Regions from separate parts of the Dactylosporangium sp. NPDC000555 genome, predicted to be linked through region 1. Evidence: predicted binding sites of a transcription regulator. Region 1 holds the regulator's gene; each other region holds the start of a gene.
What was found. Region 1 encodes HrcA, which represses chaperone genes, less so after heat shock. Its sites were predicted from a motif close to GGTTNGCACNCTCNNNNNGAGNGTGCNAACC; they were not measured.

Region 1 (7,832 bases):
ATCGCCGCGGGCCAGACGGTTGCCGCCCGCCGCACGATGGGCCCAGGCGTGCACGAGCACGAGGGCGAACCGTGGTGGCAGGGCGATAGCTATACCCGCGCAGTCCCGCAAGGCCGGCATCGCCGCCCGCCCGCCACGGCGTGGAGTGGATGATGGGCCTAACCTCAAAACGCTGCCGGGGTCACCAGCGGCCGAGTCGCACGGACAGGGCCGAGACCGCGGCGGCGCCGGCCGTCGACGTGCGGAGTACCTCACGGCCGAGGCGCACCGGCGTGCCTCCGATCGACGCCAGTTCCTCCGGGGCCACGCCGCCCTCGGGCCCGACCACCAGGGTGATCTCCCCGGTGGCGGGCAGCGCGACGGCGGACAACGGCTCGCTCGCCTCCTCGTGCAGAACGAGCACCGTGCCGGTCAGTGCGAGCTGTCGCGTCGAGCGGGCCTCGGTCACCTCCGGCAGCCACGGGCGGCGCGACTGCTTGACCGCCTCGCGTGCGGTCGAACGCCACCGCTCCAGCGGCTTCGCGTCCCGCCACCGGGCCACACTGCGGGCGGCCTGCCACGGCACGATCCGGTCCGCGCCGACCTCCGTCAGCAGTTGTACCGCCAGTTCGCCCCGCTCCCCCTTCGCGATCCCCTGCACGACGGTGATCGACGGGTCGGCGGGAGGTACGTGCTCGGCGGGGTCGAGGGCGAGATCCAGGGCACCCTTGTGCGCGGCGAGCACAATGCCACGGGCCAGGCCGCCCCGGCCGTCACAGAGCAGCAGCGCCTCGCCGGCGGTGAGACGCTGGACGTTGGCGGCGTGATGGCCCTCGGCGCCGGCCAGGGTGAAGCGGTCACCGGAGGGCAGTTCGTCGACGAGGAAGAGCGGCGGGCTCATGCCGAGCCCTCCGCTTCGCTCCGGCCGCGGCGTGAGCTAAACCTGCGCCCCTGGCGAGCGGCCCCGACGCTCCGCACCGGACCACTCACGCCGAAACCTCCGCCTCGCCCCGGACGCGGCACGCGCCAAACCCGCGCCCCCCGGCGAGCGGCCCCGACGCTCCGCACCGGACCACTCACGCCGAAACCTCCGCCTCGCCCGGACCGCTCATGTGGGACTCGCGACACGTCGGCCGCTACGGGGGGCGGACGCGGTCACGCGTGGCCGTTGAAGGCGTCGCGCATTCGGGAGAAGAAGCCGCCCTGCTTCGACAGTTCGGCGACCTCCTCGCCGCGGCTGCGGGCGAACTCGCGCAGCAACCGCTCCTGCTCGGGCTCGAGCCGGGTCGGGGTACGCACGTCGAGGTGGACGTAGAGGTCGCCGCGGCCGGCGCCGCGCAGGTGGGGCACGCCCTTGCCGCGGATGCGCAGCGTGGAGGTCGGCTGGGTGCCAGCCTTCACGTCGACCGTCTCCTCGCCGTCGAGGGTCTTGATGGTCAGCCGCGTGCCGAGGGCCGCGGCGGTCATCGGCACGGTGACGCGGCAGTGCAGGTCGTCGTCCTTGCGGGAGTACACGTCGTGCGGGCGCTCGTGGATCTCGACGTAGAGGTCGCCGGGCGGGCCGCCGCCGGGGCCGACCTCGCCCTGCTGGGCGAGGCGGATGCGCATGCCGTCCTCGACGCCGGAGGGGATCTTCACGGTCAGCGAGCGGCGGGTGCGGACCCGGCCGTCGCCGCCGCAGGTCGCGCACGGGTGCGGGATGGTCGTGCCGAAGCCCTGGCAGGCCGAGCACGGGCGGGCCGAGACGACCTGGCCGAGGAAGGTGCGCTGGACCGACTGGACCTCGCCGCGGCCCTGGCAGATCTCGCAGGTCTGCGGGTGGGTGCCGGCCGCGGTGCCGGCGCCCTGGCAGGTGGTGCAGATCACGGCGGTGTCGACCTGGATCGGCGCCTCGACGCCGAACGCGGTCTCGTGCAGGTCGAGGTCGAGGCGCAGGATCGCGTCGGCGCCGGGCCGCACCCGCGGGCGCGGCCCACGGGCGGACTGGGTGCCGAAGAAGGCGTCCATGATGTCCTGGAAGCCCACGAACGCGCCGCCCGCCGGGCCTCCGGCGCCGCCGCCGTTGGGGGCCAGCGGATCGCCGCCCAGGTCGACCATCTCACGCTTGCGCGGGTCGGAGAGGACCTCGTACGCGGCGTTGATCTCCTTGAACTTCTCATGCGCCGACGGGTCCGGATTGATGTCCGGGTGAAACTCGCGGGCCAACCGACGGTAGGCCCGCTTGATCTCATCGGCCGTGGAGTCCCGCTTGACGCCGAGAATCCCGTAATAGTCCTTCGCCACTGAGTCCTATGCCCCTGAGATAGATGTCAACTCTGTGCCAGCAGGTCGCCGACGTAGCGTGCCACGGCGCGCACGGTCGCGATGTTTCCGGGGTAGTCCATGCGGGTGGGGCCGAGCACGCCCATCCCGCCGACCACCATCGAGCCGGGCCCGTATCCGGTGGCCACGATGGACGCGGTCCGCAGGTCCTCGATCTCGTTCTCATCGCCGATGCGCACCCGCGTGATGCTGGGCTCGACCTCGCCGAAGAGCTTGAGCAGGATGACCTCCTCCTCGAGCGCCTCGAGGATCGGCCGCAGCGAGCCCTGGAAGTCCAGCAGGCCGCCGCGGGCCAGGTTGGCGGTGCCGGCGAGCGCGATGCGCTCCTCGGTCCGCTCGACCAGCGTCTCCAGCAGGACCGTCGAAAGGGCCGTCATCGGCGGCCGCAGGCCGGGTGCCGCCTCCTCGATGAGCGCCAGCACCAGCGGCGGAGTCTCGGCCAGCCGCTGGCCGACCAGCTTCTCGTTGATCACCCGGCGCAACTCGGTCACGTCGTCGGCGAGGATCGGGCCGGGCAGGTCGACCAGGCGCTGCTCCACCCGGCCGGTCTCGGCGATCATCACAACCATGATCCGCGTGGTGGAGATCGGCACCAGCTCGAAATGTCGCACGGTCGCGCGCGACAGGCTCGGATACTGCACCACGGCGACCTGCCGGGTGAGCTGGGCGAGCAGCCGGACGGTGCGATGGACCACGTCGTCGAGATCGACCGCGCCGATGAGAAACCGCTCGATCGCCCGGCGCTCGGCCTGGCTGAGCGGCTTGACCCGGGAGAGCTTGTCGACGAACAACCGGTAGCCGGCGTCGGTGGGCACCCGGCCCGCACTGGTGTGCGGCTGCCTGATATACCCCTCCTCCTCCAGCACCGCCATGTCGTTACGGACCGTCGCCGGGGAGACCCGCAGGTTGTGCCGCTCGACGAGGGCCTTGCTGCCTACCGGTTCCTGAGTGGCGACGTAGTCCTCGACGATGGCGCGCAGCACTTCAAGCTTCCGCTCGTCAAGGGCCATGGCACCTCCTCGAAGACTGGCACTCCCAACTAGTGAGTGCCAGTCTACGTCAGTCGCGCCTGGGCACGCGATGATCGTTTGGCGCACGATAGACGGTACGGCCGCTGGACCGGGCAAAACTTGTCCAAAAGAAGTCATGTCGTGTCGCTGGCGTCACTTGATCGATGCACCTACCGTGGCCACCATGAGTGAACCACCTCGCCCCCCGGGGGAATACGGCTCGCCGTCGGACCCCAACGCCGGGTACCCGCCCCAGCCGCCCGTGTCGGGCGGCGGTTACGCTCCGCCACCGTCGAGCGGCGGCGGCGCCTACGCCCCACCGCCCACGTCCGGCGGGGGCTACCAGCAGCCGGGGTACCAGCAGCCCGGGTACCAGCAGCCGGGCTATGAGCAGCCCGGGTATCAGCAGCAGGGGTACCAGCAGCCCGGGTACCAGCAACCCGGCTACCAGCAGCAGGGGTACCAGCAGCCCGGATATCAGCAGCAGGGTGCGTACGGCGCGCCCGGCGGTGCCCCGGTCGGCTACGCCAACAGCGACGAGAAGACGTGGGCGCTCATCGCCCACTTCGGCGGCATCCTCGGCTTCATCCCGCCGCTCGTGGCGCTGCTGGCCAAGGGCAACGAGTCGCCGACGGTCAAGGCGCACGCGAACGAGGCCCTGAACTTCCAGATCACGTGGGGCATCATCCTGTTCGTGGGAGCGCTGCTCTCCGTGTGCACGTTCGGCCTCACGCTGATCGTGCCGTGGGCCGTGATCGTCGTCTTCGCGATCATCGGCGGCATGAAGGCCAACAACGGCGAGCTGTACCGCTACCCGATGAGCTTCCGCTTCATCAAGTAAGGCTCACAGTCCGACTGAGGGCGGCCCCCGCGACGGGGAGCCGCCCTCATCACGTCAGGGCGCGGGCCACGCCATCGGCGAGCAGCCGCCCGCGCAGGGTGAGCACCGCCCGGCCGGCGTCGAACGCGGCCGGCTCGAGCTGCCCGTCGGCGAGGCAGTCCCGCGCGCCGGCCAGCCCGGTCGCGTCGAGCACGGACAGCGGCAGGCCGTCGGCGAGGCGGATGCGCAGCAGGACGTCCTCCATGCGGCGTTCGTCCGCCGTCAGCAGCTCACGGGCCTGCCCCGGCGACGCCGAGTCCGCCAGGCGCGCCGCGTAGGCGTGCGGGTGCTTGACGTTCCACCAGCGCACGCCGCCGACGTGGCTGTGCGCGCCCGGGCCGAGCCCCCACCAGTCGCCGCCCCGCCAGTAGAGCTCGTTGTGCCGGCACGGCGAGTCCTTCGACCAGTTCGAGACCTCGTACCAGGCGAAGCCGGCCGCGGCGAGCGCCTCGTCGGCGGCGATGTACCGGTCGGCGGCGACGTCGTCGTCGGGGTACGGCAGCTCGCCCCGCCGCATCCGGGCGGCCATGCGGGTGCCGTCCTCCACGATGAGCGCGTAGGCGCTGACGTGGTCGACCCCGGCGTCGATCACCGTGCGCAGCGAGGCGGCGAAGTCCTCCGGGTGCTCCCCCGGCGTACCGTAGATCAGATCCAGGTTGACCCGGTCGAACCCGGCGGTCCGGGCCTCGGCGGCGACCTGCGGCGGGCGTCCCGGGGTGTGCCGGCGGTCCAGCACCGCCAGCACGTTCGGCGCGGCCGACTGCATGCCGAGCGAGAGCCGGTTGAAGCCGGCGGCTCGCAGCTCGCGCAGCGCCGCGAGGTCGACAGACTCGGGGTTGGCCTCGGTGGTGACCTCGGCGCCGGCGGCCAGGCCCCAGGTGCGGTCGATGCCCTCCAGGATGCGCCCCAGCTCGGCCGGGGGCAGCAGGGTCGGCGTGCCCCCGCCGAAGAACACGGTGTCGACGCGCGGCGGGCGGACCACCTTGGCGGCCAGGGCCAGCTCGTCGAGCACCTGCTCGGCGTAGCCGGCGCTGAGCACGCCCTCGCTCGCCGTGTAGGTGTTGAAGTCGCAGTACCCGCAGCGGCTGGCGCAGAAGGGCACGTGCACATATACGCCGAAGCCCGACCGCCCGGCACCGTCGGCGACCTCGTCGGGCAGCGCTCCGTCGCGCGGCATGGGCTCGCCGTCTGGCAGTGTTCCGGGCATGTCACCAGTGTCCGCGAGGCGGCGATTCGCGGCAAAGGAGGGCGACTCACCAGTCTCCGCGAGCCGGAGACCCGCGGCAAAGGAGGGCGGCCCCGGCGGCCGAACTACTGCGATCTTCGGGCAAGGGGCACTAATGTGCCCGCATGTCTCTCGTGCGGTCACAAACCGAGCGGGGCGTGGCGACGCTCACCCTCGACAGCCCGGCCAACCGCAACGCGCTGTCCACGGCCCTGATCGAGGAGCTGCTGGCGGCGCTGGCGGCGGCCGAGAGCGACGACGCGGTCCGCGCGGTCGTGCTCACCCATACCGGCCCGGTCTTCTGCTCCGGCGCCGACCTCAAGGAGACCGCGGCCGCGTTCGGCTCCGGCCGGCCGCCGGTGGGCCGGCTCGGCGAGGTGCTCGCCGCGATCTGGGAAAGCCGCAAGCCGGTCGTCGCCCGGGTGGCGGGGCCGGCCCGCGCGGGCGGCCTGGGGTTGATCGCGGCCGCCGACATCGCCGTGTGCAGCACCGCCGCGACGTTCGCGTTCTCGGAGGTCCGCATCGGGGTGGTCCCGGCGGTGATATCCGCCACAGTGCTGCCGCGGCTGTCCGCGCGGGCCGCCGCTGAGCTCTACCTGACCGGGGCTACGTTCGACGGAGCGCGGGCCGAGCGGGTCGGGCTGGTGACCGCGGCGGTGGACCCGGCCGAGCTCGACGCGGCGGTGGAGGGCTACCTTCGTGACCTGGTCCGCGGCGCGCCGGGCGCGCTGGCCGGCACCAAGGAGCTGCTGCGGCGACGCACATCCGACACGTTCCGTGATGAGATCGCGACGATGACCGAGCTGTCCGTCGGATACTTCGGATCCGCCGAGGGCATGGAGGGCATCATGGCGTTCCGGGAGAAACGGGACCCGAATTGGGTTCCGGACGGTGCTTTCTGACGCCGTGGGGTGGCGCCGGGCACGTACGCTGTTCGACCTGAGCGACGAGAGGTGACGATGCGTGGTCGAACACTGGTGATGGTCGCGGTCGTAGCCGCCGTCGCCGTGGCGCTGAGCGCCTACGTCGTGATTCACAAGCTGGGCGACAACATCCCGCTGCGTATCCCCACCCTCGGCAAGTCATGCGTGGTCAACGCCGGTAACGCATCGGTCAAAGCCGTCGGAGACGGCTCCGGCGAGGTCGGGCTCGACACGGAGCAGCTGGCCAACGCCGCGACGATCACCGCGATCGGGCTCACCCGCAAGATCCCGCACCGCGGGCTGGTCGTCGCGCTGGCCACCGCGTGGCAGGAGTCGAAGCTGGAGAACCTCCCCGATGGCGACCGCGACTCGATCGGGCTGTTCCAGCAGCGCCCCAGCCAGGGCTGGGGCCGGCCGGAGCAGATCGCCGACCCGCGCTATGCGGCCAACGCCTTCTTCACCGCCCTGCTCAAGGTCAAGGGCTGGGAGAACATGCGGGTCACCGATGCCGCCCAGGAGGTGCAGCGCAGCGCACACCCGGAGGCCTACGAGAAGTGGGTCGACGAGTCCGAGATCATGGTCCGCGCGCTCAGCGGCGACGTGACCGGCGCGGTCGCCTGCAGTGTCCGCGAGGCGGCCAGCCGCGGCCCGGAGGCGGCGCGTGCCCTGGGCGCGAGCCTGAAACTCGACTGGGGCAGCGTCAGCACCGCCGACGTGACCGACCTGGTCGGGGTGGCGTTGAAGGTCCGCGAGCCGAAGTCCGGCTGGCAGTACGCGCACTGGCTGGTCGCCCACGCCCAGGAGCACGGCGTGAAGCGGGTGCTCTTCGGCGACATGCAGTGGACGGCGTCGAGCGGAGCGTGGGCGCCCGTGACGGAGCGTGGCGGCATCAACGCCGGACCGGCCGGTGAGCGGGTCGTCGCCGAGGTCTACCGAGGACCATGACGTTCCGCGCGACCAGCGGGTTGTCGCACTTTCGGACATTGTCCGGTGGCCAACTCCCGAGTCGGGGATGCGTGCACCTCGCGTTACGATCGGTCGTTCCGTTCGACGAACCAAAGGGGAGGACATGACGTCCGCTGCACCCGACTACGGCGGTCTCACCGGCTACGAGCCGATCAGTGATGCCGACCGCAAGGAGTTCCTGGACAACGGTTTCCTGCTGGTCCGCAACGTCCTCAAGGAGGACCACCGGGCTCAGCTCGAGGCCGCCATGGACCGGGTCTGGGCCGAGGAGAAGGCTGCCGGCTCTTCCTTCATGAAGAAGGACGGCACGCTGCACCTGCTGGGCTTCCTGACGCGGGACGAACTGTTCGGGCACCTGCTGACCCAGCCGACCCTCTTCCCCTACATGTGGGGCCTGGCGGGTTGGAACATCTACACGCACCACAACCACCTGGACATCACGCCGCCCACCTCCGAGGAGGAGCCCCCCTCCTGGGGCTGGCACCAGGACGGGTATCGCCAGAACTCCGACCCGGAGACCATGGACC
Region 2 (7,832 bases), on a different contig from region 1:
CTCGGCGCGCTGGTGGAGCGGGTCGCGGCCGGCACCACGACCTGGACCGTCGACCGGATCGCGCTGGCCATCGCCGGCTTCGTGGTCGCGCAGTCGGTGCTGGTGCGCTACGCCCGGCTGGCCGCCGCGCAGCTCGCGGAGCTGGCGCTCGCCCGGCTGCGTGAGGAGTTCGTCGACGGGGTGCTCGCGATCCCGCTGTCCACCGTGGAGCGTGCCGGCACCGGCGACCTGCTCAGCCGGGCCTCGCGGGACGTCTCGCAGACCTCGGAGTCGGTGCAGAGCGCGCTGCCGGCGATCGTGGTCGGGGTGCTGCAGATGCTGCTCACCTTCGGCGCCATCGCGCTGGTCGGGCCGATCCTGCTGCTGCCGGGCCTGGTCGCGGTCCCGGTGCTGTATTTCGTCTCCCGCTGGTACTTCCGCCGCGCGACCGCGGGCTACCTGCGCGAGGGGGCGGCGTACGCGCGGCTCACCGACGGGCTGACCGAGACCGTAGAGGGCGCCCGGACCGTCGACGCACTTCGGCTGCGGCGGCGCCGGATCGAGCGCACGCAGGAGCACCTCGCCGGGACCTACGCGGCGGCGAGATACACCCTGTCGCTGCGCACGGTCTGGTTTCCGGTCACCGAGTTCGGCTACGCGCTGCCGGCCGCGGTGACGCTGGTCGCCGGCGGGTGGTTCGTGGCGGAGGGCTGGTCGACGGTCGGGCAGGTGACCGCCGCGGTGCTGTACTTCGTGGCGATCATCGACCCGCTGGACCGCGTCCTGTCGTACTTCGACCAGCTGCAGCTCGGCCTCGCCTCCTTCGCGCGCCTGGTCGGCGTGCGCACCGCGGCGGCCGAACCGGTGCCGGCGGGCGGCCCGCAGCCGGTCGACGAGCAGCTCGTGGCGAAGGGCGTGCGGTACTCCTATGTAGCCGGCCGCGACGTCCTGCACGGCGTCGACCTCGCGATCCGGCCCGGCGAGCGGCTCGCCATGGTCGGCCCGTCGGGGGCGGGCAAGTCGACGCTCGGCCGGCTGCTGGCCGGGGTCCACGCGCCCCGGGCCGGCTCGGTGGAGCTGGGCGCGGTGCCGCTGACCGAACTCCCGCTGGACGAGCTGCGCGGCCACGTAGCGCTGGTGACGCAGGAGCACCACGTCTTCCTGGGCAGCCTGCGGGACAACCTGACCCTGGCCCGCGCCGGGGCCACCGACGAGGAGCTGTGCGCGGCCCTGGCCACCGTCGACGCGCTGGACTGGGCGCTGGCGCTGCCCAAGGGCCTGGACACCACCGACCTCGCGCTGTCCCCGGCGCAGGCCCAGCAGCTGGCGCTGGCGCGGCTGGTGCTCGCCGATCCGCACACGCTGGTGCTCGACGAGGCAACGTCCCTGATCGACCCGCGGGCGGCCCGCCACCTGGAGCGCTCGCTCGCCGGCGCGCTGGAGGGCCGGACCGTGGTCGCGATCGCGCATCGGCTCTTCTCCGCGCACGACGCCGACCGGGTCGCGGTCGTGGAGGACGGCCGGATCACCGAGCTCGGCAGTCACGACGAGCTGGTGGAGGCCGGCGGCGCCTACGCGGCGCTGTGGCGCTCGTGGCACGGGACCAGATAGTCCCTAGTGAAGTGGCACGGGACCAGATAGTCCCTAATGAAACAGCGTGTAGACCGTCCCGAGCAGCGCCACCGCCAGGATCGCGAGCACGAACGTCAGCAGCAGCTGCCGGTCGCCGTGCGGAGCCGGCGGCGCGGCGGGGGCCAGCGCCGGCAGGTCGACGATCGCGGCGCGCAGCTCGTCGATCGTCTTGGCCGCGTAGACGATGCCGACCCGGTCGGAGAACTCGTCCAGGGTGAGCCGCCCCGCCTCGGTGTGCCGCTGCAGGGCCGCGATCACGCGCTGCCGGTCCTCGTTGGATGCCCGCACAGCGACCATGCTGTCAGCGTGCCGCGATCGGCGCCAGGGTGGCCCCGGTGACCTGCACGAGATCGGCGGGGGCCAGTTCGATCTGCAGTCCGCGCCGCCCGCCCGAGACGTAGATGGTGGGCAGCTGCGACGCGGTGTCGTCGATGACGATCGGCAGCCGGGAACGCTGGCCGACCGGGGAGATGCCGCCGGTCACGTAGCCGGTGGCGCGCTCGGCGGCGGACGGCTCGGCCATCGCGGCGCGCTTGCCGCCGACCGCGGCGGCCAGCGCCTTGAGGTCCAGCGAGGACGACACCGGCACCACACCGACGGTGAGCTGCCCGTCGACCGCGGTGACGAGGGTCTTGAACAGCCGCGCGGGATCGACGCCCAGCGCCTCGGCGGCGGCCTCGCCGTAGGAGGCCGCGCGGGGGTCGACCTCGTAGGTGTGCGGGGTGAACGCGATCTTCGCGCGCGTCAGCAGTGCGGTCGCCGGGGTGCCCTTGCTCGCCACTGGCCCACAATAGCGACATGCAGATCGGCGCGGTCCAGTTGTACCTCGGCCACGGCCACCTGTTCCTCGGCGCGACGAACGGCGTGGACCTTTCGGTGTTCGACGGCGACGGGGCGGTCACCGCGACCGAGCACCACGTGCGCATCGCGGCCCGGCCACAGGTCGGGATGGTGCGGGTGCGGCTGTGGCAGGGTGCCGGGCCGCGGGTCGGCCGGCTGGTCTTCGACGGGCTGCTGAAGCTGCCGGACGCGAAGTTCTGCGTCGAGGAGGGCACCGGGCTTTCGCGGTACGTCACCAAGGTGAACAGCCACAGCCCGCGCGTGCTGATCGCGGTCGACGACCCGGGGCACGCCTCCCGCGTCGACGTCGTCCTCGAGCCCGAGTTCGTGCCCCGCAGCGCGCAGGTGTGGACCGCCGGCGAGCCGCCGTTCGCGAAGCTGACGGTGTCGCCGACCGCACCGCGGCACCGGGCCGACGCGTTCGCCGACGCCCTGGCCGGGCACGACTTCCCGCGCAAGCGCCTGGCGGCGGCGCTGCTGGTCGTCGCCGAGGAGCGCCGGCAGCGCAACTCCGAGCAGAGCGTCGCCTTCTACGTCAACGACATCGTGGAGTGGCTGCGCTGGCTCAACGACCGCCTGACATACGAGATGTGCCGCGACACCGGCCGCCACCTGCTCGGCCACCTCGGGACGCGCCCGCCCGACCTGCTCGCCGACGACGTGCTCAACGACCTGCAGCGCCGCCTGGGCCATCCGCTGGTGTGAGCAGCAGCGCGGCGGGCTCCCCGGCGATCCTGGTCAGCGCGAGCGTCGCGGGGCGGGAGCCCTCGAGCCGCAGCTGCCGGCGCAGGTCCTCGACGTTGTGGGCCGACCCGCGCTTGAGGATCTGGACGGACCCGACGTCGAGCGAGCGCAGCGCGGCCCGCAGCTTCTTCAGGGCGATCGGCAGCCGGTCGAGGATCTCGTAGCGGCGGCCGAACGGGGTGGGTGTCGCCGAGGCCGCGGTGATGTAGGCGATCGTCGGGTCCAGCAGCACTCCGTCGAGCTGCGCCGCGAGCTCGGCCACGAGGTGGGCGCGGACCACGGCGCCGTCGGGGTCGTAGAGGTGGGCGCAGGCCGGGCCCACCGGGGCGCGCTCGTCGCCGGAGCCGGTGAGCTCGAAGGCGTCCGTGCCGCGCAGCACGGTGGCCCGGCGCGGGGCCGCGGCCAGCGGCCCGCACCACGCGGCCGCCTCGACCACGTCGCCGTCCACCGAGACCCACTCGCCCTCGGCGCCGGCGGGCAGCAGGGCGTGGTCGATGCCGGGGGCGAGCTTGAGCACCGTGTGCGGCACCCGGCCGGGCAGTCCGGTGACGAAGTCCCAGGGCGGCGAGTACGCGCGCGGGTCGAACACCCGCCGGCCGCCCGGCGTGCGGCGCGCCGGGTCGCAGAACACGGCGTCGACGGCGTCGAGGGGGACCTCGGTGGCGTCGCGGGTCTCCACGAGTACCGAATCCGCCAGACCCAGGGCGCGGACGTTGGCCTCCGCGACGGCGGCGGTGGCGGCGGATGCGTCCACGGCCAGCACCCGCAGCCCGGCCCGGGCGAACGCGATGGTGTCGGCGCCCACACCGCAGCCCAGGTCCGCGACGCGGCGCACGCCCGCGGCGGCCAGCCGGGCGGCCCGGCGGCGCGCGACCGCGGCCCGGGTCGCCTGCTCGAGCCCGGCGCGGGTGAAGAGCATCACGGCGGCGTCCGCGCCGAATTTCGTGGCCGCGCGGCGGCGCAGCGCGGCCTGGGTCAGCGCGGCGGCGGCCAGGGCCGGCGCGAATCCGCGGGCGCGCAGCGCCGAGGCCGCGGCGAGCGGGTCGCCGTCGGGCAGGGCGGCCGCCGCCTCGAGTGCGGCCCGTCCGGCCTCGGTTTCCAGGGCCTGCACATCGTCGAGCTCCACCCAGCGATTATCCCGGGGTGATTTCGCGGCGTGTCTGGCACTCTAGTTGACGGAGTGCTAGCCGCCGACATAATCTCCGATTAGCACTCTCCAGTCGAGGGTGCCAGTAAACCCGGCCGGAGCCGGCACCCGCGACGACGGCTTCACCGGGCACCGATAGCAAGCTCGATACCCCAGGAGGGTATGCCCGTGACTACCGCGACGCAGGTTGCGATCAAGCCGCTCGAGGACCGCATCCTGGTCCAGGCCAACGAGGCTGAGACGACCACCGCCTCGGGCATCGTCATTCCGGACACCGCGAAGGAGAAGCCCCAGGAGGGCACCGTCATCGCGGTGGGCCCCGGTCGCATCGACGACAAGGGCAACCGGGTGCCGATCGACGTCAAGGTCGGCGACACCGTCATCTACTCGAAGTACGGCGGCACCGAGGTCAAGTACGCCGGCGCGGAGTACCTGGTGCTCTCGGCCCGCGACGTGCTCGCCGTCATCGAGAAGTGACCGCGTTTCAACTAGAAGCATCACACTAGAAGCAGTGGCCACCGCCCCGGACCCGTGCGCAGGCGCGAGGCAGCCGGGGCGGTGTCGCTTTGAAGGGAATCCATAAGCATGGCGAAGATCCTGAGCTTCTCCGACGAGGCGCGCCACCTGCTGGAGCACGGCGTCAACCACCTGGCCGACACGGTCAAGGTCACGCTCGGCCCCCGGGGGCGCAACGTCGTCCTGGACAAGAAGTTCGGTGCCCCCACCATCACCAACGACGGCGTGACGATCGCCAAGGAGATCGAGCTCGCCAATCCGTACGAGAACCTCGGCGCCCAGCTGGTCAAGGAGGTCGCCACCAAGACCAACGACGTGGCGGGCGACGGCACGACCACCGCCACGGTCCTGGCCCAGGCGCTCGTCCGCGAGGGCCTGCGCAACGTGGCGGCCGGCGCCAACCCGGCCGGCATCAAGCGCGGCATCGACACGGCCACGGCCGCGGTCGTGGACGCGCTCAAGGGCAAGGCCACGCCGGTCGCGAGCCACACCGAGATCGCGCAGGTCGCGACCATCTCCGCGCAGGACGCCACCATCGGTGACCTGATCGCCTCGGCGATGGAGCGGGTCGGCCGCGACGGCGTCATCACGGTCGAGGAGGGCTCGACCCTCACGACCGAGCTCGAGGTCACCGAGGGCATGCAGTTCGACAAGGGCTTCATCTCCCCGCACTTCGTGACCGACACGGAGGCGCAGGAGGCGGTGCTCGAGGACGCGTACGTCCTCGTCACCACCCAGAAGATCTCCGCCATCGAGGAGCTGCTGCCCCTCCTGGAGAAGATCGTCCAGAACAACAAGCCGCTGCTGATCATCGCCGAGGACGTCGAGGGCCAGGCGCTGTCGACCCTCGTCGTGAACGCGATCCGCAAGACGTTCAAGATCGTCGCGGTCAAGGCTCCCGGCTTCGGCGACCGTCGCAAGGCGATGCTGCAGGACATCTCGATCCTGACCGGCGCCGAGCTGGTCGCCCCCGAGCTCGGCTACAAGCTCGAGGGCGTCGGCCTGGAGCAGCTCGGCACCGCCCGCCGCGTGGTGGTCAGCAAGGACCTGACCACGATCGTGGACGGCGGCGGCGAGCAGTCCGAGGTCACCGGGCGCGTCGAGCAGCTGCGCAAGGAGATCGAGGCCTCCGACTCCGACTGGGACAAGGAGAAGCTCAACGAGCGGGTCGCCAAGCTCGCCGGCGGCGTCGCGGTCATCAAGGCCGGCGCGGCGACCGAGATCGAGATGAAGGAGCGCAAGCACCGCATCGAGGACGCGATCTCCGCGACCAAGGCCGCGGTGCAGGAGGGCATCGTCCCGGGCGGCGGCGCCGCTCTGGCGCAGATCGTCTCGGTCCTCGACGGCGACCTCGGCCTCACCGGCGACGAGAAGGTCGGCGTCTCCATCGTGCGCAAGGCCCTGGTCGAGCCGCTGCGGTGGATCGCCCAGAACGCCGGCTTCGACGGATACGTCGTGGTCGGCAAGGTCACGGCGCTCGACTTCGGCCACGGCCTGGACGCTGCCACGGGCGAGTACGTCGACCTGGTGAAGTCGGGCATCGTCGACCCCGTGAAGGTGACGCACAGCGCGGTCGCCAACGCCTCGTCGATCGCCGCCCTGCTGCTGACGACGGAAAGCCTGGTCGTCGACAAGCCGGTCGCCCCGGAGCCCGCCGCCGCCGGCGGTCACGGCCACGGGCACGGACACGGCCACTCGCACGGCCCGGGCTTCTGACCCGGCGAATGCCACACCGACGGCCCCGGGCGCTCGCGCCCGGGGCCGTTCTCCGATCGGGTGGCGGCGCAAAACATTAGGGACTGATTACCGGGCTTGGAGCCGCCGGGACGATCGCCGCATGCTTGGGGCGTGCAGACTCGTAGGTTCGGGGCGCTCGCCGGGCTGGCCGCCGCGGCCGTCGCGCTCGGCGTCGCCGAAGCCGTCGCGATTCTCACCGGGGCCACCACGTCGCCCCTGGTCAGCGTCGGCGGTGTGGTCATCGACAGCGTGCCGGCCGGGGTCAAGGACCTCGCCGTCTCGGTGTTCTACACCTACGACAAGCTCGCCCTCACGATCGGCACGATCGTCGTGCTGGCCCTCTTCGCCGCGGTGATCGGGATACTGGCGACCAGGCGCCGGATCATCGGGTACATCGGGATCGCCGTCTTCGGGGTCGTCGGCATCGCCGCGGCGCTCAGCCGGCACAACGCCCCGTGGTACGCGTTCGCCCCCACCCTGGCCGGCGCGCTCGCCGGCGCCGCCGTGCTGCGCTGGCTGCTCGGCCACGAGGCGGGGGACAACGCGACCCTCGAGGAGCGCCGGTGGTTCCTGCGCGCCGCCGCCTACACGCTCGCCGTGGCGGCCGTCGCGGGCTTCGCGAGCCGCTGGTGGTCGACGCGGCGCGGCGTGGAGGCGGACCGGGCCGCGATCGACCTGCCCAGCGTCCCGCCCGACAGGGTGGCGCCCCTGCCGCCGCAGGCCGACGCCGGCCTGCCCGGTCTCGCCCCGTTCGTCACCCCGAACAAGGGCTTCTACCTGATCGACACCGCGCTGGTGGTGCCCCGGCTGACCAGCGAGGACTGGAAGCTGCGCATCCACGGCCGGGTCGAGAAGGAGGTCACCATCGGCTACCGGGAGCTGCTCGAGCGGCCCATGATCGAGCGGTACATTACGCTCGCGTGCGTATCCAACGAGGTCGGCGGCGGGCTCATCGGCAACGCCAAGTGGCAGGGCGTGCGGGTCGCCGACCTGCTCGACGAGGCGCGCCCCAGGCCGGGCGCCGACCAGGTCGTGAGCCGCTCGATCGACGGGTTCACCGCGGGCACCCCCACGGCGGTCCTGCGCGACGGCCGTGACGCCATGCTCGCCATCGCCATGAACGGCGAGCCGCTGCCGATCGAGCACGGTTTTCCGGTCCGCATGGTGGTGCCGGGACTGTACGGATACGTCTCGGCGACGAAATGGCTCGTGGAACTCGAGCTGACGTCGTTCGCCG
Region 3 (7,832 bases), on a different contig from region 1:
CCGGCGGTGACGACGATCGACACGTTCAACGCCGTGGAGAACTCCTACATGATCGCGATCAACGAGGCCATGGGCTTCCGCTTCGCCGAGCTCTGGTCCAACTGGCAGGGGCCCGCACCCGAGTAGGGCTGCCCGCCCGCGGGAAATCGCGGGATCGTCGGCGGCTCCGCCCGGCGGTGGCAGGATGGCGCCATGGAGAACTCACACCCCATGTTCGCCAGCCACGCCGACACGCTGGAGCGAGCGCTGACCGCGATCGCCGAGCGTGCGTACTGGTCCAACTACCCCGAGTCGCCGAGCCCCAGGATCTACGGCGAGCACGCCGCCGCCGAGGGCGAGGCCGCCTTCCGCGCCTACCTGGGCGCCGACTTCCCGCTCAAGGACCAGCCGGGCATCACCGGCTGGGTGTCGACCGAGCGCTCGCCGTTCGGCGTCGCGCTCGACGTGCGGTACCCCCACCTGGATCTTGATCTTGCCTTTGCCGCGCTCGCCGAGGGCATGCCGGCGTGGCGCGCGGCCGGCCCGCAGACTCGCGCCGGCGTGTGCCTGGAGATCCTCGCCCGCCTGCACCGGGCCGCGTTCGAGCTGGCCAACGCCGTGCACGCGACCACCGGCCAGGCCTTCGTCATGGCCTTCCAGGCCGGCGCGCCGCACGCGTTCGACCGTGCGCTGGAGGCGGTCGCCTACGCCTACCGGGAGATGACCCGCACCCCGGCCACGGCCGACTGGGAGAAGCCCGCCGGCAAGGGCCAGACGCTGCACATGTCGAAGACCTTCCATGTCGTACCGCGGGGTGCGGCCCTCGTCATCGGCTGCAACACGTTCCCGACGTGGAACTCCTACCCTGGCCTCTTCGCGTCCCTGGCCACGGGCAACCCCGTGATCGTCAAGCCGCACCCGCGCGCCGTCCTGCCGCTCGCGATCACCGTCAAGATCGCCCGCGAGGTGCTCGCCGACGCCGGCTTCGACCCCAATCTGGTGCTGCTGGCCGCCGAGGCCCCCGGCGAGGGGCTGGCCAAGACCCTCGCGCTGCGCCCCGAGGTCCGCATCATCGACTTCACCGGCTCGACCGAGTTCGGCGACTGGCTGGAGGCAAACGCCCGCCAGGCCGTCGTCTACACCGAGAAGGCCGGCGTCAACACCGTGGTGATCGACTCGACGGACGATTTCGCCGGGATGTGCCGCAACATCGGGTTCTCCCTGGTGCTGTACTCCGGTCAGATGTGCACGACCCCGCAGAACATTCTCGTCCCGGCGTCCGGCGTCGCCACGAACGAGGGGCACAAGAGCCTCGACGAGGTGGCGGGCGGCATCGCGGCCGCGGTGGGCGCGCTCACCGCCGACGCCGCCAAGGGTGTCGAACTCACCGGCGCGATCGTCAACGACGGCGTACTGAAGCGGCTCGAGAGAGCCGGCGCGGTCGGCGAGGCGGTGCTCGAATCATCAGACGTTTCGCACCCCGCGTACGAGGGCGCGACCGTGCGTACGCCGCTCATCCGGAAACTCGGCGTGAGCGACGCGCAGACCTACGGGACGGAGTGGTTCGGGCCCATTTCCTTCGTTGTCGCCACCGATTCCACGGCGGGCAGTTTGCGGATCTTCGCCGACACCGTCGGCAAGAAGGGCGCATTGACCGCCTCGGTGTATTCGACATCGGACGAGGTCCTGGACGCGATGGAAGAGGCCGCTTTACTTGCCGGTGTGCATTTGTCAGTCAACCTTACCGGCGGGGTCTTCGTGAACCAGTCGGCGGCGTTTTCCGACTTCCACGCCAGTGGCGCCAATCCGGCGGCCAATGCCGCGCTCACCGACGGGGCCTACGTGGCCAGCCGCTTCCGCGTCGTACAGTCACGCCGTCACGTGTGTAGCGTCCAAGGTTACTAACACGTAGTCGCCGGGCAATGTTTGACTCTGCAAGGAAACGCGTGGAGAAGGCATGCCCGGCGACCTTTTCGAACTGCATGATTCGTGACCTTGCTGTCCGATTTGGGCCTGTCGGGGCTCGGGTTACCTCGTGTACCGTGCGGTTCGGTCGTCGTTCCCTCGCCGGAGCCACCCCCGGAGCCGGCGGCTGTGGTCGAGACCCGGGGCTGGTCCCCACAGCCAGCCGAATGACGCAGCAGGACCGAAGTAGAGGAAGTGCACCGTGGCACAGGGCACCGTCAAGTGGTTCAACAGCGAGAAGGGCTATGGCTTCATCGCGGTCGACGGGGGGCAGGACGTGTTCGTCCACTTCTCCGCGATTGAGATGGACGGCTACAAGTCGCTGGAAGACGGACAGCGCGTCGAGTTCGAGATCGCGCAGGGCCAGAAAGGCCCGCAAGCGGAGCAGGTCCGCCTTCTCGCCTGACCAAGTTCCGCATTCACCCCACCGGGGCACCGTCCTCATTGACGAGGAGCGGTGCCCTGCGTCTTTTCCGGAATTCTGGCGCGATTCGCGGGATCATCGCGTGATTGTTGATCTTTGAGTGATTTACGCCAATGTCATCCCTTTTGGGGCCCCGGCGGGGGCGGTCGTCGAGTTGATCTTGCCGGGTGGCCACCTTGCGCGTCACCCCGGGTTTGCTTGCACTCGACCAGCCAGAGTGCTAAACAAGGACTTGGCACTCGCAACCGGTGAGTGCCAATGGTCGGGGCGGTGCAGTCCTCCGGTGGGCAACCATCGCGAGGCTGGTCGTCGCGGGCTCATCCGGCCCGACCGCCGGGGATCCGGCTGGGTCCTCGAAGGTGCGAAAGCAGGCGGTGAGCCGCAGGCCCCACGTGGGTCGAGGCGAATCGTGAGTGTCCAGGAGGACAACGCCGAATGGCCAAGATTATCGCGTTCGACGAAGAGGCGCGCCGCGGTCTTGAGCGGGGTATGAACACCCTCGCCGACGCCGTCAAGGTGACGCTTGGCCCGAAGGGCCGCAACGTCGTCCTCGAGAAGAAGTGGGGCGCGCCCACCATCACCAACGATGGTGTGAGCATCGCCAAGGAGATCGAGCTCGAGGACCCGTACGAGAAGATCGGCGCTGAGCTGGTCAAGGAAGTCGCGAAGAAGACCGACGACGTCGCCGGTGACGGCACGACGACGGCAACCGTGCTGGCGCAGGCGCTGGTCCGCGAGGGCCTCCGCAACGTCGCCGCCGGCGCGAACCCGATCGCCCTGAAGCGCGGCATCGAGGCGGCGGTCTCGTCCGTCGCCGACGAGCTGGCCAACCTGGCCAAGGACGTGGAGACGAAGGAGCAGATCGCCTCCACCGCCTCCATCTCCGCGGGCGACTCCACGGTCGGCGAGATCATCGCCGAGGCGATGGACAAGGTCGGCAAGGAAGGCGTCATCACCGTCGAGGAGAGCAACACCTTCGGCCTCGAGCTCGAGCTCACCGAGGGCATGCGCTTCGACAAGGGCTACATCTCGCCGTACTTCGTGACCGACACCGACCGGATGGAGGCCGTCCTCGACGACCCGTACATCCTGATCGTCGAGTCGAAGATCTCCGCGGTGAAGGACCTCCTCCCGGTTCTGGAGAAGGTCATGCAGTCGGGCAAGCCGCTCGCCATCATCTCCGAGGACGTCGAGGCCGAGGCCCTGGCGACCCTCGTGGTGAACAAGATCCGCGGCACCTTCAAGTCGGTCGCCGTCAAGGCCCCCGGCTTCGGTGACCGTCGCAAGGCGATGCTGACCGACATCGCGATCCTGACCGGCGGTCAGGTCATCAGCGAGACCGTCGGCCTCAAGCTGGAGAACGCCGACCTGTCCCTGCTCGGCCGCGCCCGCAAGGTGGTCGTGACCAAGGACGAGACGACCATCGTCGACGGCTCCGGCGACGCTGACGCGATCAACGGCCGGGTCTCGCAGATCCGCGCCGAGATCGAGAAGAGCGACTCGGACTACGACCGCGAGAAGCTGCAGGAGCGGCTGGCCAAGCTGGCCGGCGGCGTCGCGGTCATCAAGGTCGGCGCGGCCACCGAGGTCGAGCTCAAGGAGCGCAAGCACCGCATCGAGGACGCCGTGCGCAACGCGAAGGCGGCCGTCGAGGAGGGCATCGTGCCCGGCGGTGGCGTGGCCCTGGTGCAGGCCGGCAAGACCGCGTTCGAGAAGCTGGACCTGGTCGGCGACGAGGCCACCGGCGCGCAGATCGTGCGCGTCGCGCTCGACGCCCCGCTGCGCCAGATCGCCGTCAACGCCGGCCTCGAGGGCGGCGTCGTCGTGGAGCGTGTCCGCAACCTGGACCCCGGCCACGGCCTCAACGCGGCGACCGGCGAATACGTCAACCTGCTGGCTGAGGGCATCATCGACCCGGCCAAGGTGACGCGTTCGGCGCTGCAGAACGCCGCCTCCATCGCGGCGCTGTTCCTCACCACGGAGGCCGTGGTGGCGGACAAGCCGGAGAAGGAGAAGGCCCCGGCCGGTGCGCCGGGCGGCGGCGACATGGACTTCTGAGTCCAAGCCTCTCGTCAGGGCGGGTCGACCTCCGGGTCGGCCCGCCCTTTCGCATCCCCACGCCGCCCGCGCACCACGCTTGCGGTGCGCATCTTGCGGAGCGTAGCTGGCTCGTTTCGTTTTCTTCACATCCGTGCGACGAGGGCGCTTGCCAGGGCAAACAGTTCGATATGTTGACCAAATGATCGTGGATCTCCAGGACGTTTCCGCAGCGGAGGGGCTGCTTGCCCGGGCACTGGACCTGCCGGAGGATGCCGCCGAGGCGGGCAGTCTCGTCGCGCGGCTCGCGGCGCCTCCGGCCGGGCGGCTCGTCGCGCGCCTGGGCGCCGCCGACGGCAGCGGCGTCGTCTTCGCCTCGATCAACGACTCCGACCCGGGGCTCGGCCACATCGAGCTGCTCGCCGTCCTGCCGCAGGCCCGGCGCCGGGGCCTCGGCTCCGCCCTGGTGCGCGCCGCCGAGGAGCGCTTGACCGCCCTCGGCGCGGACCGGGTCCGCCTCGGCGGCAATCCGCCGTGCTACGCGTGGCCGGGCATCGATGTGCGGTACACCCCGGCGGTCTGCCTGGCCCGCAGGGCCGGCTACGAGCTCTCGGACACGGCCTGGAACATGACCGCGGACCTGGCGCTGTCCAGCCCGGAAGCCCCCGGCGACGAGGCCCGCCTGGAGGTGTCCGGCGTGAAGGTGCTTCCGGCCGGCCCCGACGCCCCCGACTGGGTGCGCTCGATCTGGGGCGACGGCTGGGCCTGGGAGGTCGAGCAGTCGCTGGGCCGGCGCGGTGCCGGCTGCTACGTCGCCGTGCGGGACGGGGAGATCCTGGGCTTCGCCGCGTACGGTGCGAACCGCCCGAGCTGGTTCGGCCCGATGGGCACCGCGCCGGCCGCTCAGGGCCTGGGCGTCGGCCGGGTGCTGCTGCGTCGCTGTCTTGCCGACCAGCATGCGGCCGGCCATGCGACGGCGCAGATCGGCTGGGCGGGCCCGATCGGTTTCTACTCCAAGGCGGTGGCCGCCCGCCTGGAGCGCATCTTCTGGATCTGCACCAAGACCCTCTGATCGGGGCGGCACGACATACGCGTGCGGGGCGGGCCGTGGGTTCGCCACGATCCTGCCCCGCACACGTGCCGCCGAAGCCCGTGATCCCCCGTCATGCCACGGGCGCCGACGTCGTACTCGGTGCCGTCACATGCCCGGCTGGCCGCCGCGCTTCTTTCTGCGGCGAGCCCCTCATGTCGGCCGACTTCACCATATGGGGACAGTCGGCAGGTTGGTGGCAAATCGTGCATTTCGGAAACCGTAAGGCCTGGGGCCATGTCGCGCGCCGCGTGTGCAGGGGCGGCGCGGGTTGTCGCGGTGCTGGCGGGTCGGTGGCGTGTCGCGCGCCGTGCGTGCAGGGGCGACAAGAAGCGGGCCGCGGCGCCGGTCGACAGGATCTATGACCCCGGCAACTCTCAGCGGGTGTGGCGCCAGCCGCCGCGGAACGCGGAGACGTCGATGGCTCGGCCGGGATGGCGTCGAGGAGCTCATGCGGCGCCGCATGGTCGACGACGGGATCGTCGGCGCGCTCACCACAGACCGCGTCGACGGGGCGCGGGCTGTACCGGTCCGCCAATTCCAAGGCCGGCCGGTGCGGCGGTCTGGGGCCCGGTGCGATCAACGGTCCGGCCTCGACGATGTCTCCGGCGACGACGCCTCGCATTCGGCGCAGGTCGAAGTAGTCCGTGCTCGGTGACGAGATGACGGCGACCGGACGGGGCGCACGACGAACCGGCACGGCGGACCGAGCCACGAAGGGCCGGGCCGGGGTCAGGGCGGGGGGAGTGCGACCGCGGCCTGCACTGCCGCCAGGGCATCGACCACGCCGGCGCCCTCCGTGTCGGCCGGGAGGCCGCAGACCCTGCCGGTGAGCTCCACCGGGCGGGCGGTGGCCGCCAGGATCGCACGGGTCCGGGTGACGTCGCCGACCAGCGCCGGGTTGGCCGACCACATCAGCGCGACCACGCCCGCCACGTGCGGGGTCGCCATCGACGTGCCGTCGAGGTAGCCGTAGCCGCCGCCCGGCAGCGCGGAGAGGACGCGGACGCCGGGCGCCATGACGTCGGGCTTGGTCAGGCCGCCGGGGGTCGGGCCGCGGCTGGAGAATTCGGCGACGCGGAGGTTGCGGTCCACGGCGCCGACGGTCAGCGTGCTCGCGTAGTTGGACGGCGGGTCGGTGATCGACTCGCAGCGCGGGCCGCTGTTGCCGGCCGCCGCGACGAAGAAGATGCCCGCGGCCGCGAAGGCGTCGATGGCGGGGCGCATCGAATACAGGTCGCAGCCCTCGACCGCGGGGCACCCCCACGAGTTGGTGAGCACCTGCGGCGCCCGCTCGGGACGCCCGGCGTGCCACGGGTCGGTGCCCGGCGCATACGGCGCGAGCATGAACTGCAGGCAGGTGATGTAGTTGGCCATGCTGCCGAGGTTGCGGGGCAGGTTTTCGCAGGCCATCCACTGCGCGCCCGGGGCCACGCCGACGCCCGCGCCGACCGCGGTGGCCATCGTGTGGGTGCCGTGGCCGTTGTGGTCGGACGGGCTGCGGGCGGTGCCGAATGGGGCGAGCCAGGAGTCGTCGCCGCCGCGGAAGTTGCCGCGCAGGGCGGGGTGGGTGCCGTCGACACCTGAGTCCGAGTTGCCGACGACGATGCCCTTGCCGGTCGTATAGCGCGCCCAGACCCGGTCCGCCCCGATGAGCGAGAGGTTCCACGGCGTCGCGGACGGCGCGCCGACCGTGCCGCGCATCGGCGGCGCGGTCGCCGGCAGTGGCCGCAGGCGCGGGTTGAGCAGCACGTGCGCGACGTCGGAGCGGCTCTCCAGCCACTGGCGCGCGACCGGCCCGACGTTCACCTCCACGCCGTTGACCAGGTAGAACGGTGTGAACGACACGTGCCTGGCGCGCAGCGTGGCCCGCAGCGGCGCCTGCGTGCGCTCGGCGGTGCCGACCAGGCGCTCATACGTCTGCCGAACCCGGTCCGTGCGATTCGGGATCGCGGACAGCCCGGACAGGTCGGCCTGCTCGCGCATGACCACGAACAGCCGCTCGCCCTCGAAGCCGGGCCGGCCGACCGTGGCGTAGACCGCGGCGCCGCCGGCGGTCACCACGGCCACCAGCACCGCGGCGAGCCAGGGGCTCCAGCGCACCCGGCGGAACACCACCAGCACCGCGATCGCGGCCAGCAGGGCCAGCACGCCGGTCGCCACGGCGCCCACCGCGCCCCAGAACAGCCCGTCGCGCAACCCCAGGATGAGCGACGTCTCGTCGGGGTCGATGAACGCCAGCAGGCCGAACAGCACCGGCGTGAGCAGCGCGACGACCGACGGCTCGCCCTTGTGCCGCAGGGCGGCGAGGGCGAAGGCGACCGGTGGCACGCACAG

Region 2: groES (co-chaperone GroES) is a predicted target of HrcA. The motif match lies at 4,400-4,430, and genes of this name have one in related genera.
Region 3: groL (chaperonin GroEL) is a predicted target of HrcA. The motif match lies at 2,599-2,629, and genes of this name have one in related genera.

The regions. Positions count from the first base shown of each region.
Region 1 is NZ_JBEPDB010000005.1:76,997-84,828, forward strand. It holds gene ABT297_RS05795 (16S rRNA (uracil(1498)-N(3))-methyltransferase) at 182-880, opposite strand; gene dnaJ (molecular chaperone DnaJ) at 1,135-2,262, opposite strand; gene hrcA (heat-inducible transcriptional repressor HrcA) at 2,289-3,311, opposite strand; gene ABT297_RS05810 (DUF4870 domain-containing protein) at 3,496-4,152, shown strand; gene hemW (radical SAM family heme chaperone HemW) at 4,202-5,398, opposite strand; gene ABT297_RS05820 (enoyl-CoA hydratase-related protein) at 5,542-6,318, shown strand; gene ABT297_RS05825 (VldE C-terminal domain-containing protein) at 6,376-7,284, shown strand; gene ABT297_RS05830 (phytanoyl-CoA dioxygenase family protein) at 7,409-7,832, shown strand, end outside.
Region 2 is NZ_JBEPDB010000001.1:373,468-381,299, forward strand. It holds gene ABT297_RS01925 (ABC transporter ATP-binding protein) at 1-1,590, shown strand, start outside; gene ABT297_RS01930 (DUF1707 SHOCT-like domain-containing protein) at 1,624-1,908, opposite strand; gene ybaK (Cys-tRNA(Pro) deacylase) at 1,913-2,392, opposite strand; gene ABT297_RS01940 (hypothetical protein) at 2,410-3,156, shown strand; gene ABT297_RS01945 (THUMP-like domain-containing protein) at 3,116-4,321, opposite strand; gene groES (co-chaperone GroES) at 4,511-4,819, shown strand; gene groL (chaperonin GroEL) at 4,928-6,574, shown strand; gene ABT297_RS01960 (molybdopterin-dependent oxidoreductase) at 6,707-7,832, shown strand, end outside.
Region 3 is NZ_JBEPDB010000023.1:41,853-49,684, reverse strand. It holds gene ABT297_RS16820 (GNAT family N-acetyltransferase) at 1-126, shown strand, start outside; gene paaN (phenylacetic acid degradation protein PaaN) at 193-1,884, shown strand; gene ABT297_RS16810 (cold-shock protein) at 2,147-2,350, shown strand; gene groL (chaperonin GroEL) at 2,804-4,426, shown strand; gene ABT297_RS16800 (GNAT family N-acetyltransferase) at 4,608-5,477, shown strand; gene ABT297_RS16795 (S8 family serine peptidase) at 6,228-7,832, opposite strand, start outside.